One region of the Kluyvera sp. genome, then DNA from elsewhere that is predicted to be linked to it. Evidence: predicted binding sites of a transcription regulator. Region 1 holds the regulator's gene; each other region holds the start of a gene.

What was found. Region 1 encodes CRP, which controls carbon source genes, mostly activating them, when cyclic AMP is high. Its sites were predicted from a motif close to ATGTGANNNNNNTCACAT; they were not measured.
Region 2: a site for CRP is predicted at 2,676-2,693, ahead of ACW14G_RS18125 (mannitol dehydrogenase family protein). Genes of this name have one in related genera too.
Region 3: a site for CRP is predicted at 2,014-2,031, ahead of ACW14G_RS06175 (YjcB family protein). Genes of this name have one in related genera too.
Region 4: a site for CRP is predicted at 2,352-2,369, ahead of msrB (peptide-methionine (R)-S-oxide reductase MsrB). Genes of this name have one in related genera too.

What each region holds. Positions count from the first base shown of each region.
Region 1 covers NZ_CBDKZX010000014.1:42,836-47,018, forward strand. Annotated here, with positions in the region: gene argD (bifunctional acetylornithine/succinyldiaminopimelate transaminase) at 1-141, shown strand, start outside; gene ACW14G_RS08160 (YccS/YhfK family putative transporter) at 134-2,209, opposite strand; gene crp (cAMP-activated global transcriptional regulator CRP) at 2,264-2,896, opposite strand; gene ACW14G_RS08170 (OsmC family protein) at 3,201-3,605, shown strand; gene ACW14G_RS08175 (phosphoribulokinase) at 3,656-4,183, opposite strand, start outside.
Region 2 covers NZ_CBDKZX010000069.1:14,381-18,563, forward strand. Annotated here, with positions in the region: gene ACW14G_RS18120 (CobW family GTP-binding protein) at 18-995, opposite strand; gene ACW14G_RS18125 (mannitol dehydrogenase family protein) at 1,118-2,584, opposite strand; gene uxuA (mannonate dehydratase) at 2,789-3,979, shown strand; gene yeiP (elongation factor P-like protein YeiP) at 4,160-4,183, opposite strand, start outside.
Region 3 covers NZ_CBDKZX010000009.1:64,219-68,401, reverse strand. Annotated here, with positions in the region: gene ACW14G_RS06190 (NCS2 family permease) at 1-652, opposite strand, end outside; gene soxR (redox-sensitive transcriptional activator SoxR) at 1,060-1,518, opposite strand; gene soxS (superoxide response transcriptional regulator SoxS) at 1,606-1,935, shown strand; gene ACW14G_RS06175 (YjcB family protein) at 2,159-2,440, shown strand; gene ACW14G_RS06170 (transglycosylase SLT domain-containing protein) at 2,582-4,093, shown strand; gene ACW14G_RS06165 (GntR family transcriptional regulator) at 4,100-4,183, opposite strand, start outside.
Region 4 covers NZ_CBDKZX010000008.1:51,627-55,809, reverse strand. Annotated here, with positions in the region: gene ACW14G_RS05420 (D-hexose-6-phosphate mutarotase) at 184-1,068, opposite strand; gene gapA (glyceraldehyde-3-phosphate dehydrogenase) at 1,150-2,145, opposite strand; gene msrB (peptide-methionine (R)-S-oxide reductase MsrB) at 2,485-2,898, shown strand; gene ACW14G_RS05405 (YeaC family protein) at 2,942-3,220, shown strand; gene ACW14G_RS05400 (sigma-54-dependent Fis family transcriptional regulator) at 3,217-4,183, opposite strand, start outside.

The DNA.
Region 1 (4,183 bases):
GCGGCAGCGGATGTCGGTGTGATGGTATTGAATGCCGGCCCGGACGTGATGCGCTTTGCCCCCTCGCTGGTGGTGGAAGAGGTGGATATCGACGAAGGCATGCAGCGCTTTGCCCAGGCCGTCGCGAAAATTGTTAGCTAGTTTGCCGCTTTAACCAGCCGCCGTGCCGTGGGCGCTGGCGCCAGGCCACCGACGAAATAGTGTGCATGGTGTTCAGGTGCCCCAGAATTCGCTGGAGATGCTGTTCCATGGTGCTTAACGGCCCGTGGGACAGTGAATCCGGCGCTTCCATAATGTTGACCTCGCCGCTGCTCCCCGCTTCATCGTATTCCAGACGCTGCTGACAGCGTTGTAGAGCAATCTCACACGACTCCAGGTACTGCTGCGCCAAATCAGGCGTCAACATATTGTGCTCGCGCGCCAGCGTCGTCATGGCATTGATGTGCTCGACGATAAACTGGCTGTGGGTCACCCACAGTTTCATATCTTCAAGATAACGTGAATTAAAGCCCGGCTCCTGCATCGCCTGGTTCAGCGTGTTGTACAGCGTGTTGTGTGCCTGGTTGACGCGCATGCGCTGGTAGGCCAGCTTCGGTGCCTGTGGGTCGGGGCTGAGGATCAGGCGGATAGCGTCCTGATCGGCCTCCAGCGCCGCCTGGGCGTTCTGGCGCAGCTGGCCGCTCTGCCACTGCGGCCATAGCCAAATCATGCCGCCAAAGGCGATCAGGCAGCCAATGATGGTGTCGATAAAGCGGGCGACAATAAACTCTTCGCCATTAAGCGTCAGGATTTGCAGGGTGTACACCGCGGTGATGGTAAAGCCGACGGTCGCCCAACCGTAGCTGCGACGAATAATCAGGTAGCTCACTAACGTCACTATCAGCATGCCCGTTAGCGCCCAGCCCTGCGGCGTATGGAAGTGCAGGGCCACGGCGGCAATCACCAGACCGGCAAGGGTGCCCGCCGCTCGGTGGAAAATTCGCACCCGGGTCGCGCCGTAACCGTTTTGCGTGACCAGCAGCACCGTCATCAGGATCCAGTACGGTTTCGGCAGATGCAGCGCCGCGCCCATCAGGCTGGCGATGCTCAGCATCACGCTGAGACGCGCGGCGTTACGCAGGGCGGGAGAGCGCAAAGAGAGGTAGCTTTTTAACGCCGGGAACAGCGGCAGACGGCGTTCTTTGTCGGCCATCAGGTTACGCGGGTATAGGGGGCGCTGGGAGCGCAGCACACGGGCAATGCGGCTGAAGTGCCAGGCACAGAACTGACCCACCGGGTTATCCGGGTGCTGGTCGGCAATTTTCTCCAGCGCGCCAATCTGTTTATCCATGTTGAAGCGGGTAGGGTAGCGGTGATAGAGAATATCGTCCGCCAGCACGCGCAGGCGTGCGGCTACCGTCCGGGCATTCCAGCGGATCACCGCTTCCGCATGGCTGCGTTCAACCAGCTTCTGCACCTCTTCCGGCTGGTGCAGGCTGACGGAGATATGCTCCTGCAAATCCAGCCCAACCTGGAAAGCGCGCAGCAGCCGCTTGTAGTCATTGTGCTGGTTCGCCGCCAGCATGTGCAGCTGTTGGTAGCACTGGGAAATCAGATCCACCACCTTTTGCTGGCGAGTCAGCAGCGGCGGCAGCGCGGTGGTGGGATCGGTATGCTGGGTGAGCAAGCTGTATTTGGCTTCGCAGTAGTCGGCAAGCTGACGGTAAAGCAGGCTGAGCGACTCGCGTAGCGGCTGCTCGCGCCACATCCAGAACCACCACCAGTTGAATAGCCCGTACCATAATGTCCCCAGCGCGTAGATCAATAATGGCTGCCAGATGGGCATATTCCCTGCCAGGCTGAGGGTAAAAATGGAGGCAATTAGCGAGGCGGGCAGCAGTCGTCCGTGTAGCGCGCTGATCTCTGCTGTGACGCCAAGCAGCAGCGCTAGCCCGGTCAGAATCAGTGGCAAAGGCACATCACGCGCCAGCAGCAACTGAACGGCGAGACTACATCCGGCGAACAGGCAGCCGCCGATGATCAGACGCTTGAAGAAACGCTTATGCGGGGTATCAAGCCCGGCAATGTTGCAGCAGGCGGGCACCAGCGAGAACAGCAACCCCTGCTGGAGGTGGCCGAGCAGTAGACCAATGGCAACGGGCAGACACAGCACCAGCGTTTGCCGCAGTGCATAGTTGACTTCCGGGTGGTAAATCAGCCTGCGCCACATAGGGGGAAAACAAAAACGGCGTACTGCATGACGCAATACGCCGTTTGGGCTGGATTAGCGGGTACCGTAAACGACAATGGTTTTGCCGTGTGCGGAGATCAGATTCTGATCTTCCAGCATCTTCAGGATACGGCCCACGGTTTCACGGGAGCAGCCGACGATCTGGCCGATTTCCTGACGGGTGATTTTGATCTGCATCCCGTCCGGGTGGGTCATCGCGTCAGGTTGTTTCGCCAGGTTCAGCAGGGTCTGAGCGATACGACCGGTGACGTCGAGGAACGCCAGGTTGCCGACTTTCTCAGAGGTAACCTGCAGACGACGCGCCATTTGCGAAGAGAGACGCATCAGGATGTCCGGGTTAACCTGGATCAGCTGACGGAATTTTTTATAAGAGATTTCAGCAACTTCACAAGCGGTTTTTGCCCGTACCCACGCGCTGCGTTCCTGGCCTTCTTCAAACAGGCCTAACTCACCGATGAAATCGCCCTGGTTGAGGTAAGAGAGGATCATCTCTTTCCCTTCTTCGTCCTTGATGAGTACTGCCACTGAGCCTTTTACGATGTAATACAGCGTCTCTGCTTTTTCACCCTGGTGAATCAGCGTGCTCTTCGATGGGTACTTATGAATATGGCAATGAGACAAGAACCATTCGAGAGTCGGGTCTGTTTGCGGTTTGCCAAGCACCATGCGCGGTTATCCTCTGTTATAAGCTCTTCCCGGCGGCAAAAGCATTGCGGCCACCGGTTGCAATAGTATCCTTCCCGTTACCTGGGAAGTCGGCTGTCGAATACTGTCGCAGCCTGTAATGTGATGTCCTCTGCATACATGCAGTACGTTTATGTATTACCGTAGCATCCTGACTGTTTTAGCATAGCTTTAGCCGTGTGTCTCCTGGTGTCTCGCTTCAGCATGACGTCGATCGCCTTCCATTGCGAGAATTGTTATGTGCGCGTAATCTGAGAAGAAAATTGCAACCTTGGAGTTAAAAATTATGCAAGCGCGTGTGAAATGGGTTGAAGGGCTGACCTTCCTCGGTGAGTCCGCTTCTGGACACCAGATCCTGATGGACGGCAACTCTGGCGATAAAGCGCCAAGCCCAATGGAAGTGGTGCTGATGGCCGCGGGCGGCTGTAGCGCCATCGATGTGGTGTCTATCCTGCAGAAGGGCCGCAACGACGTGACCGACTGCGAAGTGAAGCTGACCTCCGAGCGTCGTGAAGAAGCGCCGCGCCTGTTCACCCACATCAATCTGCATTTTATCGTCACCGGTAAAGGGCTGAAGGATGCGGCGGTTTCCCGTGCGGTGGATCTGTCTGCGGAGAAGTACTGTTCTGTTGCGCTGATGCTTGAAAAAGCGGTGAATATCACCCACTCCTACGAAGTGATCGAAGGGTAATTCCTCGCACGTAGCAAATCCCTCGCCCCTGTGGGGTGAGGGTTCGTGCATTAGTTTCGCCCTTCCATCATACGCTGCACCAGCGGTGTCATGATCAATTCCATCGCCAGCCCCATCTTCCCGCCGGGAACCACCAGCGTATTCATATGCGAGATAAACGAGCCTTGCAGCATGGCCAGTAGCCACGGATAGTCGATGTTGTCGAGATTGCGGAAGTGAATCACCACAAAGCTTTCGTCCAGCGACGGAATACCCTTGGCGGCAAACGGGTTAGAGGTATCGACCGTCGGCACGCGCTGGAAGTTGATATGGGTGCGGGAGAACTGCGGCGTGATGTAGTTGATATAGTCTTCCATCGAACGCACCACGGAATCCATCACCGCTTCGCGAGAATGTCCGCGTTCGCTGGTGTCGCGGATCATCTTCTGGATCCACTCAAGGTTAACGATTGGCACGACGCCGACCAGTAGATCGACGTGGCGGGCGACATCATGCTGTGGCGTCACTACGCCGCCGTGCAGCCCTTCGTAGAACAGCACGTCGGTCGGTTCTGGCAGCGGCTGCCAGGGGGTAAACGT
Region 2 (4,183 bases), on a different contig from region 1:
CGCAAACCTTAGCGGTATCACCCTAAACGAAGTTTCAACAGCGCCGATTGTAGTGCATTCCAGTCGCTTTCAGCATCGTTAATCAGTTCAATACGGCTATCGGGCGGCGCGACGTTTTGCGTTTCGATATGCAGGTCTGCCCCCTGACGGTTAATACGCACCAGGCCTTCAGGAATGCGCATCACCGCCTTTAGTCTGGCAACCGGGGCGAGTCGCGCCCACTCCAGCAGGCCGATGGTGTCAAAGGTCGTATCTGCATCAAAAATCCATCCGCAGGCGTAGTAGCCTTGCCCCTGGTTTACGCTGCGACGCCAGCGCTGATGTTCCGGCAGACTTAACGCGGCCAGACCTTTGTTCGAGGGATGCGAGTGAGAGTGGGCGGCGCTCGCTTTCAGTTCAACCCGATTGCGGCGAGGAATATCAAGCAGGGCGACGTCGATATTGCCCTGAGTCGCGTCAACGTGCAGACGCTCGCCGCCGTTCTGTTGCCACCATTCTGCCATGGCCCGTTGGCTTTCTGCCGTGGCGCGGTCGGCTTTATTGCTGACGATAATATCGGCGGACGCCAGCTGATCGCGGAAATTTTCGTTATGCAGGACCTTTTCGTCCAGCAACTGGCGTGAGTCCATCACGCAGAGTGTGGCTCGCAGGTCGATCCATGGCTCATAGACCGGTGCGGTGAGCAAATCGAGAATTTGCTTCGGATGGCCCAGGCCGGTTGGCTCAATCAGCAGACGATCCGGTTTCCCCTGGCGCAACAGCGTGTTTAAGCCGACCTGCATGGGCAGACCGTTGACGCAACACATGCAGCCACCGGGAATTTCCTTCAGCAGTGCGCCGCTGTCGGCCAGCAGTGCGCCATCAATGCCCACCTCGCCAAATTCGTTGACCAGGACGGCCCATTTTTCATCGGCGGGTTTATGGGCCAACAGGTGCAGAATGGAGGTAGTTTTACCGCTGCCGAGAAAGCCGGTGATCAGATTGGTTTTAGTCACGAAAACTCCGGGATGAAAGAGAACAGTGTTACCTGGATCACTTTATCCTGGCGAAAACGGGATCAAAAGAGAAGTCCTGAAGCGGGCCTGAGATTAAATGGCCCGCTTGATGGCAGGAAAAGTTAACGGTTGAGCGCCGTCAGCACCGCCTGGCGCGCGCCCTCACGGACAAGACTTTGCCAGGCTTGTTCCACGGCCTGCACAAACTGCGGGTTGGCGGGCAGGTCGCTGCCGAAGATTTCTTGCAGCGTCAGCAGGGCCGCCACGCGGTTTTCATCATGGCTGGTTTCAACGATAGCGCGAATTTTCTCGGCCAGCGGATCGCGAATATCAATGGCATTGCCCATATCATCCACGCCGCTCACGTAGCGCATCCAGGCCGCCACGCCCAGCGCCAGCAGCGGCCAGCGGCTACCCTGTTTAAGATGAATACGAATACCGTCGAGCAGGCGCTGCGGCAGCTTCTGACTGCCGTCCATGGCGATTTGCCAGGTGCGATGCTGGAGCGCCGGGTTGCTGAAACGCTCGATCAGGCTGTCGGCATAGGCGCCCAGATCTACGCCGGAAATACGCAGGGTCGGCGCTTGTTCTGCCATCATCAGGTGACGTGCGGCGCGGCGGTAGGAAGCGTCCTGCATACAGTCGCTGATGTGCGCGTAGCCCGCCAGATAGCCGAGGTAGGCGAGGAAGGAATGACTGCCGTTGAGCATCCGTAGCTTCATCTCTTCCCACGGCAGTACGTCGTCAACCAGTTGTGCACCCACGCTGCCCCAGTCCGGACGCCCAGCGACGAAGTTATCTTCAATGACCCACTGAATAAACGGCTCGCAGCTGATGGCGCAAGGGTCTTCCACGCCAAGCTCGCGGGTGATTTCCGCCAGCGACGCGTCGGTGGCTGCCGGAACGATACGGTCAACCATGGTGCCGGGGAAACTGACATGTTCGGCAATCCAGCTTGCCAGTTGCGGGTCACGTTTAGCCGCCATGTCCAGCACCGCGTTTTTCACCACGTGGCCGTTGTCGGGAATGTTATCGCAAGAGAGAACGGTGAATGCAGGCAGGCCGCGCTCGCGGCGGCGGTGCAGCGCTTCGACCAGGATCCCCGGTGCGGAATGCGGCTCGTCAGGCGATTGCAGATCGTGGACGATCCTCGGCTGGGTCAGATCCAGATGCCCGGTGGCCGGATCGATGCAATAACCTTTTTCGGTAATGGTCAGAGAGACAATCGCCACCTGAGGTTCGCAGAACTTTTCGATGATCGCCGCCAATGAATCGAGCTTTGCGTTCAGGCACTCTTTTACCGCGCCGATAATAATCGGCTGGTTACCTGCCGCACTTTTCTCCATGACGGTAAACAGATGATCCTGCTGACGCAGCTGGCTCATCAGCTGGTCGCCGCTGAACAGGCTGATTTCGCAGATTCCCCAGTCGCCGCCGTGCTGATTCAGCACCCGGTTGGTCAACAGCGCCTGGTGTGCGCGGTGAAAGGCGCCAAAACCGAAATGCACAATTCGCGAACGCAGCTGTTGTCTATCATATTGAGGTAACTGCACGTTGGCGGGGAGGGTGCACGAGGCGATTGTCTTCATTGTCTATACATCCGATTAACGATTAATTAACGTCGGCAGTGTAAAGTTATATGACAGCAAATTGAATTGGTGTGCCGTATTTATCGCGTTAGTGTGAGCTGGATCAATCAATCCAGGCGGATTATTTGACGCTCCGGAATAAACATGTATGGTAGTCGTCATTAACAGCGATTTTATTGGTATAACAACTTTAGAGGTGAGGCAATGGAACAAACCTGGCGTTGGTACGGCCCGAACGATCCGGTATCTCTTGATGATGTGCGTCAGGCTGGCGCTACCGGCGTAGTCACGGCATTGCACCATATCCCGAACGGTCAGGTGTGGCCGGTAGAAGAAATCAAAGCGCGTCAGGCGCTGTTGGCGGAAAAAGGGCTGACCTGGTCCGTCGTCGAAAGTATTCCGGTGCACGAAGATATCAAAACCGGTTCTGGCCAGTACCAGACCTGGATTGCAAACTATCAGCAGAGCATCCGCAACCTGGCGGAATGCGGTATCGACACCGTATGCTACAACTTCATGCCGATCCTCGACTGGACGCGTACCGACCTTGAGTACACCCTGGAAGACGGCTCTAAAGCGCTGCGTTTTGACCAGATCGCGTTTGCGGCTTTCGAGCTGCATATCCTGAAACGCGAAGGCGCTGAAGCGGATTACTCCGCTGAAGAACAGCGTCAGGCGCTGGACTATTTCAACGCGATGAGCGAAGCGGAAGTCACTAAACTGACCCGTAACATCATTGCCGGCCTGCCGGGCGCGGAAGAGGGCTATACCCTTGACCAGTTCCGCGCGCGTCTGGCCGAATACGATCACATCAGCAAAGATCAGCTGCGTGAAAACATGGCCGTATTCCTGCGCGCGATTGTGCCGGTTGCGGAAGAAGTGGGCGTGCGCCTTGCCGTACACCCGGACGATCCGCCGCGCCCAATCCTCGGCCTGCCGCGTATCGTTTCCACCATTGAAGATATGCAGTGGCTGAAAGAAACCGTTAACAGCATCAACAACGGCTTCACCATGTGCACCGGTTCTTATGGCGTACGCGCCGATAACGACCTGGTGAAAATGATTGAAACCTTCGGCGATCGTATCCACTTCACGCACCTGCGTTCTACCTGCCGTGAAGACAACCCGAAAACCTTCCACGAAGCCGCGCACCTGCAGGGCGACGTGAACATGGTTGCCGTGGTTGACGCAATCCTGACCGAAGAGCAGCGCCGTAAGAAAGCGGGCGACCTGCGTCCAATTCCGATGCGTCCTGACCACGGTCACCAGATGCTGGACGACCTGAAGAAGAAAACCAACCCGGGCTACTCCGCGATTGGTCGTCTGAAAGGTCTGGCGGAAGTGCGCGGCGTTGAGCTGGCGCTGAAAATGACCAAGTTCCGCGACCTGCTGTAAAGATGATTTCCCCGTCCTGATTCTCTCCTCAGGAGCGAGTCAACCGTCGCGGTGCCCTTAGGCCTCGAGGTGCGCACCGCGCGGTTTTTTCTCTCTGCTTTTGGGGGGAAGGGCAATACAGCAAGTATAAAAAAGGACAGCCATTTGGCTGTCCTTTTTTTGCTATGTGAAAACCAGCGCTTAGTCCGCGCGGCCCATATAGCG
Region 3 (4,183 bases), on a different contig from region 1:
GGCCGACGATAGACACGCCAATGATGGTCAGCAGAATACCGCCCGGGACCTTCAGTTTTTCAAGGCCGATGATCATCGCCAGACCCACCAGCGTCATCACCACCGGGAAGCTGTCGAACTGACCCAGCGCGACCGGCAGACCGTCCAGCGGGTTTTTCACCACCATGCCGACGCCGTTGGCGGCAATCAGCAGCAGGAACAGACCGATACCGATGCCGGTGCCGTGCGCAATACCCTGCGGCAAATTGCGCAAGATCCAGCTACGAATACCGGAAGCGGAGATGATGGTGAAGAGCACGCCCATCAGGAACACCGCGCCCAGAGCAACCGGCACGCTGATGTGCTGGCCCAGCACCAGGCTGAAGGCGGTAAAAGCAGTCAGCGAGATGGCGCAGCCAATGGCTAAAGGCAGGTTCGCCCACAACCCCATCACGATAGAACCCACACCGGCCACCAGACAGGTCGCCACGAACACGGCGGCCGGCGGGAAACCGGCTTTACCCAGCATGCCCGGTACCACGATCACCGAGTACACCATCGCCAGGAAGGTGGTCAAACCGGCGACAATCTCCTGACGAACGGAGCTACCACGAGCAGAAATTTTAAACCAGGCGTCCAATGAACCGCCGGTACGCGCTGAAGGCGTAGACATAGAAAACATCCCCTGAGAGTTTTTATCATTCGTTCGTCTGCGTGGTGGAACATCCACTGCCAGCTAAGCGTCATCTCCATGTGCTACATTGCGGCAAAGGGGAGCCACAAAAAAGCAAACGATTAACTCCGCGCAGACAAAACGAGAATCGGAATACCTCATCTGCGCGGGTGCGTGATGAGGTTGGTCTGCGGATTTTCAGCATAGGAAGCGTCCGAAAATCCGAGGCAAACGATTATCTGGCTTTTATGTCCCCTTTTTCAACAGAAGTTTGCCCTGGTTTATGAAAATTAACGATTACCGATGAAGAATTCACCAACCCATGCGCAAACGTTATCGTTTATGCGCAATCCAGCAACAATTCTATGGCAAAAATGTCGCAATCCCGGGGAGAGGATCGCGGAGGATTATTCGTCTTCCAGCAGACGCGCGCCGGTGCCCTCTTCACCCAGCTTATCGCCCGGGTTACGCAGCGGACAGTCGCGCAACGACATGCAGCCGCAGCCAATACAGCCGTCGAGCTGGTCGCGCAGCGCCTCCATGGCGTGAATGCGCTTATCCAGCTCTTCCCGCCATTGAGTCGTGAGGTGCTTCCAGTCGCGCGGCCCCAGCGTGTGGTTTTCCGGCAGCACGCTAAAGGAATCGCCGATCGTCGCCAGCGGAATACCAAGACGCTGGGCAATTTTAATGATCGCCACGTAACGCAGCACATCACGCTTATAGCGCCGCTGGTTACCGCTGTTGCGCGTGCTGTGAATCAGCCCTTTACTCTCATAAAAATGCAGCGCAGAGACCGCAACCCCCGTTCGTTTCGCTACCTCACCGGGCGTTAGCAGCGATTTTATGCGGGTCGATTTTTTTTCCATAATACGCTTTACCTCAAGTTAACTTGAGGAATTATACTCGCCGCCAGACAAGAAATCGACGCGAAAATAGACAACGGGGAGAGCCTTATGTCCCATCGGGAAATTATTCATACTCTTACTGAATGGATAGATGAACATATCGATCAACCGCTTAATATCGACATCGTGGCCAGAAAATCCGGCTACTCGAAGTGGTATCTGCAAAGAATGTTCCGCACCGTGATGCACCAGACGCTGGGCGAGTATATTCGCCAGCGGCGCCTGTTACTGGCGGCGGAAGCGCTGCGCACCACCCAGCGTCCCATCTTCGATATCGCGATGGATCTGGGTTATGTCTCTCAGCAGACCTTCTCTCGCGTGTTCCGCCGCGAGTTTGACCGCACGCCGACGGACTATCGCCATCAGATCTCCGCGTAACATTGCTTCGCCGCGGCCTGTACTGAGCCGCGGCGTTGACAAAAATCCTGCGCTTACCTCTGGTGAATAAAACAACAAACGTGATATAGTTCACACATCGAGATGAAACAAAAACACTGTTTCATTCAATTTGTGAATGCCTTCAGATAGCCTGAGCGCCTCGCGCCTCAATCAATAAGTGCTGTCAGGGCAACTTGTTGTTTATCTCTGAGGATGAAATCTCATGGTTTCCATTACCGCAGGCGTCGCACTGTTACGCTGGCCGTTAACCAGCGCGGTACTGATGTTTCTCGCCAGTACCCTGAAAATTCAATTTCGTAAATCCGACTACGCCGGTCTCGCGGTCATCAGCGGTATGCTGGGTGTCGCAGCGGCGTGCTGGTTTGCGACCGGGTTACTGGGCATCACGATGGTGGACATCGCCACCATTTTCAACAACATCAAAGATGTGATGGTTGAAGTGATGAGCCAGGCGCCGCCGGAATGGCCGGTTGCCATGTACTGATTGAGAAAAACCCCGACGCGTCGGGGTTTTTTATTGCCTGAATATCGCGGCGGCTGAGCGCATGAAAAAGCCCTGCTCCTGCAGGGTGTTTTAGCGTCGCTCGACTAAAATAAAGGGATGCGCCCTGCGGAGTGCCGCACCATGAACGCCATCCCTTTTCGCCGTTTTCTCACCGCCTGCCTGGGCGCCTTGCTGTTGACCGGCCCCGCTTTTGCCGCCGTACAACCAGAGGACTCACCCGACGCGCTTGAGGTCAATATCGAGAGCATCATGCAGCCCTGGAAGGGCGACCTGCCTGGCATGCTCGACCGCCGGGTCATTCGCGTATTGACCACCTACAGCAAAACCTTCTTTTTTATCGATAAAGGCCAGCAGCGCGGGGCCACCCACGATATCTTCGCCGAATTTGAACGCAGCCTGAATGCCCAGCTCGCCAAAGAGAAAAAGCTCAAGCAACGCCACCTCAAGGTGCGAATTATCTTCGTTCCGGTAACCCGCGATAATCTCTTTACTGCCCTGAACGAAGGTAAAGGCGATATTGCCGCTGCCAATCTTACGATCACCGCAACGCGCCAGCAGCAGGTGGCTTTCACTGACCCGATTTACAGCGATATTCAGGAACTGCTGATCTCCGGCCCCGCGTCACCGCAGGTGATAAACGTGGACGATATCGCCGGTAAGACGGTCTTTGTCCGTCGTTCATCCAGCTACTATGAGAGCCTTGAAGCCCTCAATGCGCGCTTTGCCAAAGCCTCTCTCCCGCACATCATCATCAAGCCCGCCCCCGAAGCGCTGGAAGACGAGGATCTGCTGGAAATGCTCAACGCCGGGCTGATTCCGCTGATCGTGGTCGATCGCCACAAGGCGCTGTTCTGGAAACAGGTGTTCCCGAAGATCCAGGTTCATGAAGATATTGTGCTACGCGATAACGGCAACATCGCCTGGGCGGTGCGCAAAGATAACCCGCAGTTGCTGGCGAAGCTCAACGGTTTTATTAAAGACAACCGCCAGGGCAGCACCCTGGGCAATACCCTGTTGCTGCGCTATCTGAAGAGCGCGAAATACGTCAAAAACGCCGCAGCGGAGAAAGAACGGCGCAAGTTTTTGAAGATGGTCGAGATTTTTCGCAAATACGGCGACCGTTATGACGTCGACTGGCTGCTGATGGCGGCACAGGGTTATCAGGAGTCGCGACTGAACCAGTCAGTGCGCAGTCACGTTGGCGCAATTGGCGTCATGCAGGTGATGCCGAGCACCGGCAAAGAATTGAAGGTGGGCGATATTAAGCAACTGGATCCGAATATCCACGCCGGGGTGAAGTATATGCGCTGGATGATCGACCGCTACTACGGTGACGAACCGATGACGCAGCTGGATAAGGCACTGTTTTCTTTCGCCTCTTATAATGCTGGCCCGGCACGGATTGCGCGTCTGCGTACGGAAACGAAAAAGCGCGGTTTTGACCCCAACATCTGGTTTGGTAACGTGGAAAACCTCGCCGCCGAGAAGATTGGAGCCGAAACGGTCACCTACGTGAGCAACATCTATAAGTATTACATCGCCTATCGGCTGATTCTCGATGAGATGAACCGGAAGCGGGCAGCGACGGGGAAACCGCCAATTTTGCCCGCCACCGATAAAAACAACGGCTAGCCCCGGTTACGGTATTTGTCTGACCCGTACCCCCTGCAGACGTCGCAGGGTAATAGTGCTGGCCCCCTGATAAGCGTCCTGAATATGCGC
Region 4 (4,183 bases), on a different contig from region 1:
TTGATGATCGACAAAGGCTCGCCTTCTGGCGGGCTTTTTTTATGCACTGAAATCGGGCGGCGCTGACCGGGTGCACAATGATGGTGCATCCAATTGGGGCAAAGCTGGGAGAGGTCTTGCTGGACGAGGTGGCGGTGTTGACGAAAACCCGGCGTCGCATGGCGACGACGGGTGTTCCGGTCATTAGCGTTTCGCGACTTTGATCGTCTGCGACAAGCGCGCCGGTTTGTCTTCGGTCGCTTTCTGAGGTGCGCTGGCGCACGCGGTTTCGACGCACACGAAGGTTTTGTAACCGTCATCCGGCATGTCGGTCATGCTGACGGAAAGCGCCGGGCCTGGGTTCCAGCCCACCACGTTGACGTGATGATGGTGGATAACGTCGATCGCACGCTTCAGCGAGGCGTCGTGGATGACGCTGCAGGCTTCTGGATTCAGATAGACGCGGTCGGTGCGGTCCGGGAAGGTCTGCACGCCGTCGCTCAGCTCGCCGATTTCGGCATTCTGCACTTTATCGATGTAACGATCGCCCAGGCCACTCACTTTAACGGCGTGAATATCACCGACGTTGAAGTAAGTGTGCAGCGCCGTGGTGGTTTCAAATTCGCCGTGCGCTTCCAGCTCCATCTCGCAGGTGTGGCCCAGCTTGAATCGGGCCAGCAGGCTGAACTCATGCGGCCAGTACTGGCGGGTGGCATCACTGCTTTTCAGTTCGAAGGTTAACACCACGCCGTTATCGTCTTCATTGTGCGCTTTCAGCTCCCACGGCAGATTACGGGCAAAACCGTGAGCCGGGAAACCTTGCTGCGCCGCCGGGCCGAACCAAGGCCAGCAGATCGGTACGCCACCGCGAATGGCAACGCCGTTTTTGAACGGTGTGTTACCGCTAAGCCACAGCACTTCTTCTTCACCTTCCGGTTTCCAGGAGAGCAGGTGAGCGCCCTGGAAGGCCACGGAGGCTTTCACTTTTGGGTGGTTGACAACGATAACGTCCAGCTCATCCAGCTGGCGACGAGAGAGCACAGGGGTAAGCTGTTCGATAACCGGGAGAGCGAAAATTGTCTTAATCATAATGCAATCCTTGGTGTTGAAAACGTAACCATAAAAAAAGGCGACCGAAGTCGCCTTTTTGGATCAGGTTCTCATCTCAACTTATTTGGAGATGTGAGCGATCAGGTCCAGAACTTTGTTGGAGTAACCAGTTTCGTTATCGTACCAGGAAACCAGTTTCACGAAGTTGTCGTTCAGAGCGATACCAGCTTTAGCATCGAATACGGAAGTGCAAACTTCACCGTTGAAATCAGTAGATACAACGTCGTCTTCGGTGTAACCCAGAACGCCTTTCATCGGGCCTTCGGAAGCAGCTTTGATTGCTTTCTTAATTTCTTCGTAAGAAGCAGCTTTTTCCAGACGAACGGTCAGGTCAACTACGGATACGTTCGGGGTAGGAACGCGGAACGCCATACCGGTCAGTTTGCCGTTCAGTTCTGGCAGTACTTTACCTACAGCTTTAGCAGCACCGGTAGAGGACGGGATGATGTTCTGAGCTGCGCCGCGGCCGCCGCGCCAGTCTTTGTGAGACGGGCCATCAACGGTTTTCTGAGTAGCGGTGGTCGCGTGAACAGTAGTCATCAGACCTTCGATGATGCCGAAGTTGTCGTTGATAACTTTTGCCAGCGGAGCCAGGCAGTTGGTGGTGCAGGATGCGTTGGAAACGATGTCCTGGCCTTCGTATTTGTCAAAGTTAGCGCCTTTAACAAACATCGGAGTGTTGTCTTTAGACGGACCAGTCAGAACCACTTTTTTCGCGCCAGCAGTGATGTGCTTACGAGCGGTTTCGTCGGTCAGGAAGATACCGGTTGCTTCAGCAACTACGTCAACACCAACTTCGTCCCATTTCAGGTTAGCCGGATCACGTTCAGCGGTAACACGGATTTTTTTACCGTTAACGATCAGATGACCGTCTTTCACTTCAACGGTACCGTTGAAACGGCCGTGAGTGGAGTCATATTTCAGCATGTAAGCCATGTAGTCAGCGTCTAACAGGTCGTTGATTGCAACGATCTCGATGTCAGAACGTTCCTGAGCAGCACGGAAAACAATGCGACCGATACGGCCAAAACCGTTGATACCTACTTTGATAGTCATATATTCCACCAGCTATTTGTTAGTGAATAAAAGGTTGCCTGTAAAATTACAAAAACCTTACGCAGCGTCAAGCGGAATCGTGTCAATCATTGCGACAAATCAATCTGCTGCCTAAGCTTTGCATGACTAACCTGTCTCACTCTTCCTATGAGCTAGAAACCACATGAGGGCGGCGCCGGGAATTTTAAAGGGCACGCGAGATAAAAATGTGACGAGTGTCACAATTACCCCGCTGCCTTTTCACGCCGATTAAGTTTAGAACAAAAGTTCACGCTTCATTGTTAATGTTTTGTTAGAATCGCCTGGCAAATGTATTTTTCATAGCGAGATGTGAGCAAAATGGTGAACAAACCTTCCCCGGATGACCTGAAAAATACCCTGAGTGAAATGCAGTTCTATGTCACGCAGAAACATGGCACAGAGCCGCCGTTTACCGGGCGTTTACTGCACAACAAGCGCGATGGTATTTACCACTGTCTGGTGTGCGACGCGCCGCTTTTTCACTCCCAAAGCAAGTATGATTCCGGATGCGGCTGGCCGAGTTTTTATGAGCCGGTGAGCGAAACCGCCATTCGGTATCTCAATGATTACTCCCACGGCATGCAACGTACTGAAATTCGTTGCGGAAATTGTGATGCGCATCTGGGGCACGTCTTTCCCGATGGCCCACAGCCAACCGGTGAGCGTTTTTGCGTCAACTCTGCGTCGCTCAGCTTCACGGATGACGAAAATGGTGACTCCACCAAAGGCTGAAGAAACGATTCAGCAAATTATTCCACAGGAGAGGGGGCTGAGCATGAATATTGAGCAAATGATCGACAACATGACGCCGGAGATTTATCAGCGTTTAGCCACCGCGGTGGAGCTGGGAAAATGGCCGGATGGCGTGGCGCTGACCGACGAACAAAAAGAGAACTGCCTGCAGCTGGTGATGCTCTGGCAATCGCGCAATAACCGCGACGCGCAGCATATGACCATTGATACCAACGGCCAGATGGTGATGAAGAGCAAGCAGCAGTTGAAGGAAGACTTCGGTATTGCACCGAAGCCGATTGCGACGTTTAAGCAGCACTAAGCGGCTGCCCACGGCTCGATAAGCCGTTCTCTGGCGTACCACATCGCTTCTCTGACCGCGACGGGCCTGCTCAGCAGGCCCAGCGCGTAAAAGCGGTCGGCGATGGTCTGCTGTGCGCGGATGGCCTGCATATCCATTTCTCGCGTCTGATGGCTGCGACGCGCCAACGCACAGGCCAGCGATGCGGTGTCCAGCCCCAGTTCTCCCGCCAGCAGTTGCGCCGCCTCGAGGCGATGCCGGTCAATAAATTTCCCCGTTTTCACCAGTGCCGCCACGACACCGGCGATAATGTCCTCGTTCTGCTGCGCATACTGGCGGTGGGTGAGATAGAACTGATGGTTGCTGACGCGGCCCTCGCCGGTCGCCAGCACGCGCAGCGTTCCGCTGCGTTCAGCGGCGCTCAGTACCGGGTCCCACATCATCCAGGCATCGGCGGACAGATAGTCGCTGGCGGTAAGCGGGTATTTTGGCGGCGCGTAGACGATCTTAACGTCATCCAGACCCAGCCCAGCTTCTTCCAGCAACTGCACCAGCAGCCAGTGCACGTTCGAACCTTTGTTCAGCGCAATACGCTTTCCCCGTAGTTGGGCGAGTGAGCGTATATCGCTGGCGTTGGGCACGACCATGGCCACACTCCGCGGCGCCGGTGGCTCCCAGGCCACATACAGAAGCGCGTTGTCTTTCGCCTGCGCGAAAATAGGGGGCGCTTCGCCGGTGGTGCCAAAGTCAATTTCGTTGTGACTGAGCGCCTGTAGCAGCTGCGGGCCGGCCGGATATTCGCTCCACATCACGTTAATCCCCAGATCAGCGAAATTCTGCTCCAGCAGCTGACGCGCCTTCAGCACGCCCAGATTGCCAAACCGCTGGTAGCCAATCCGCAGTTCGCGCTCACGCGGCGTGGTCGGTGGCAACTCTCCAGGCTTACGCCGTTGCTTAATGACGCCCAGATGCGCCAGCTGTGTG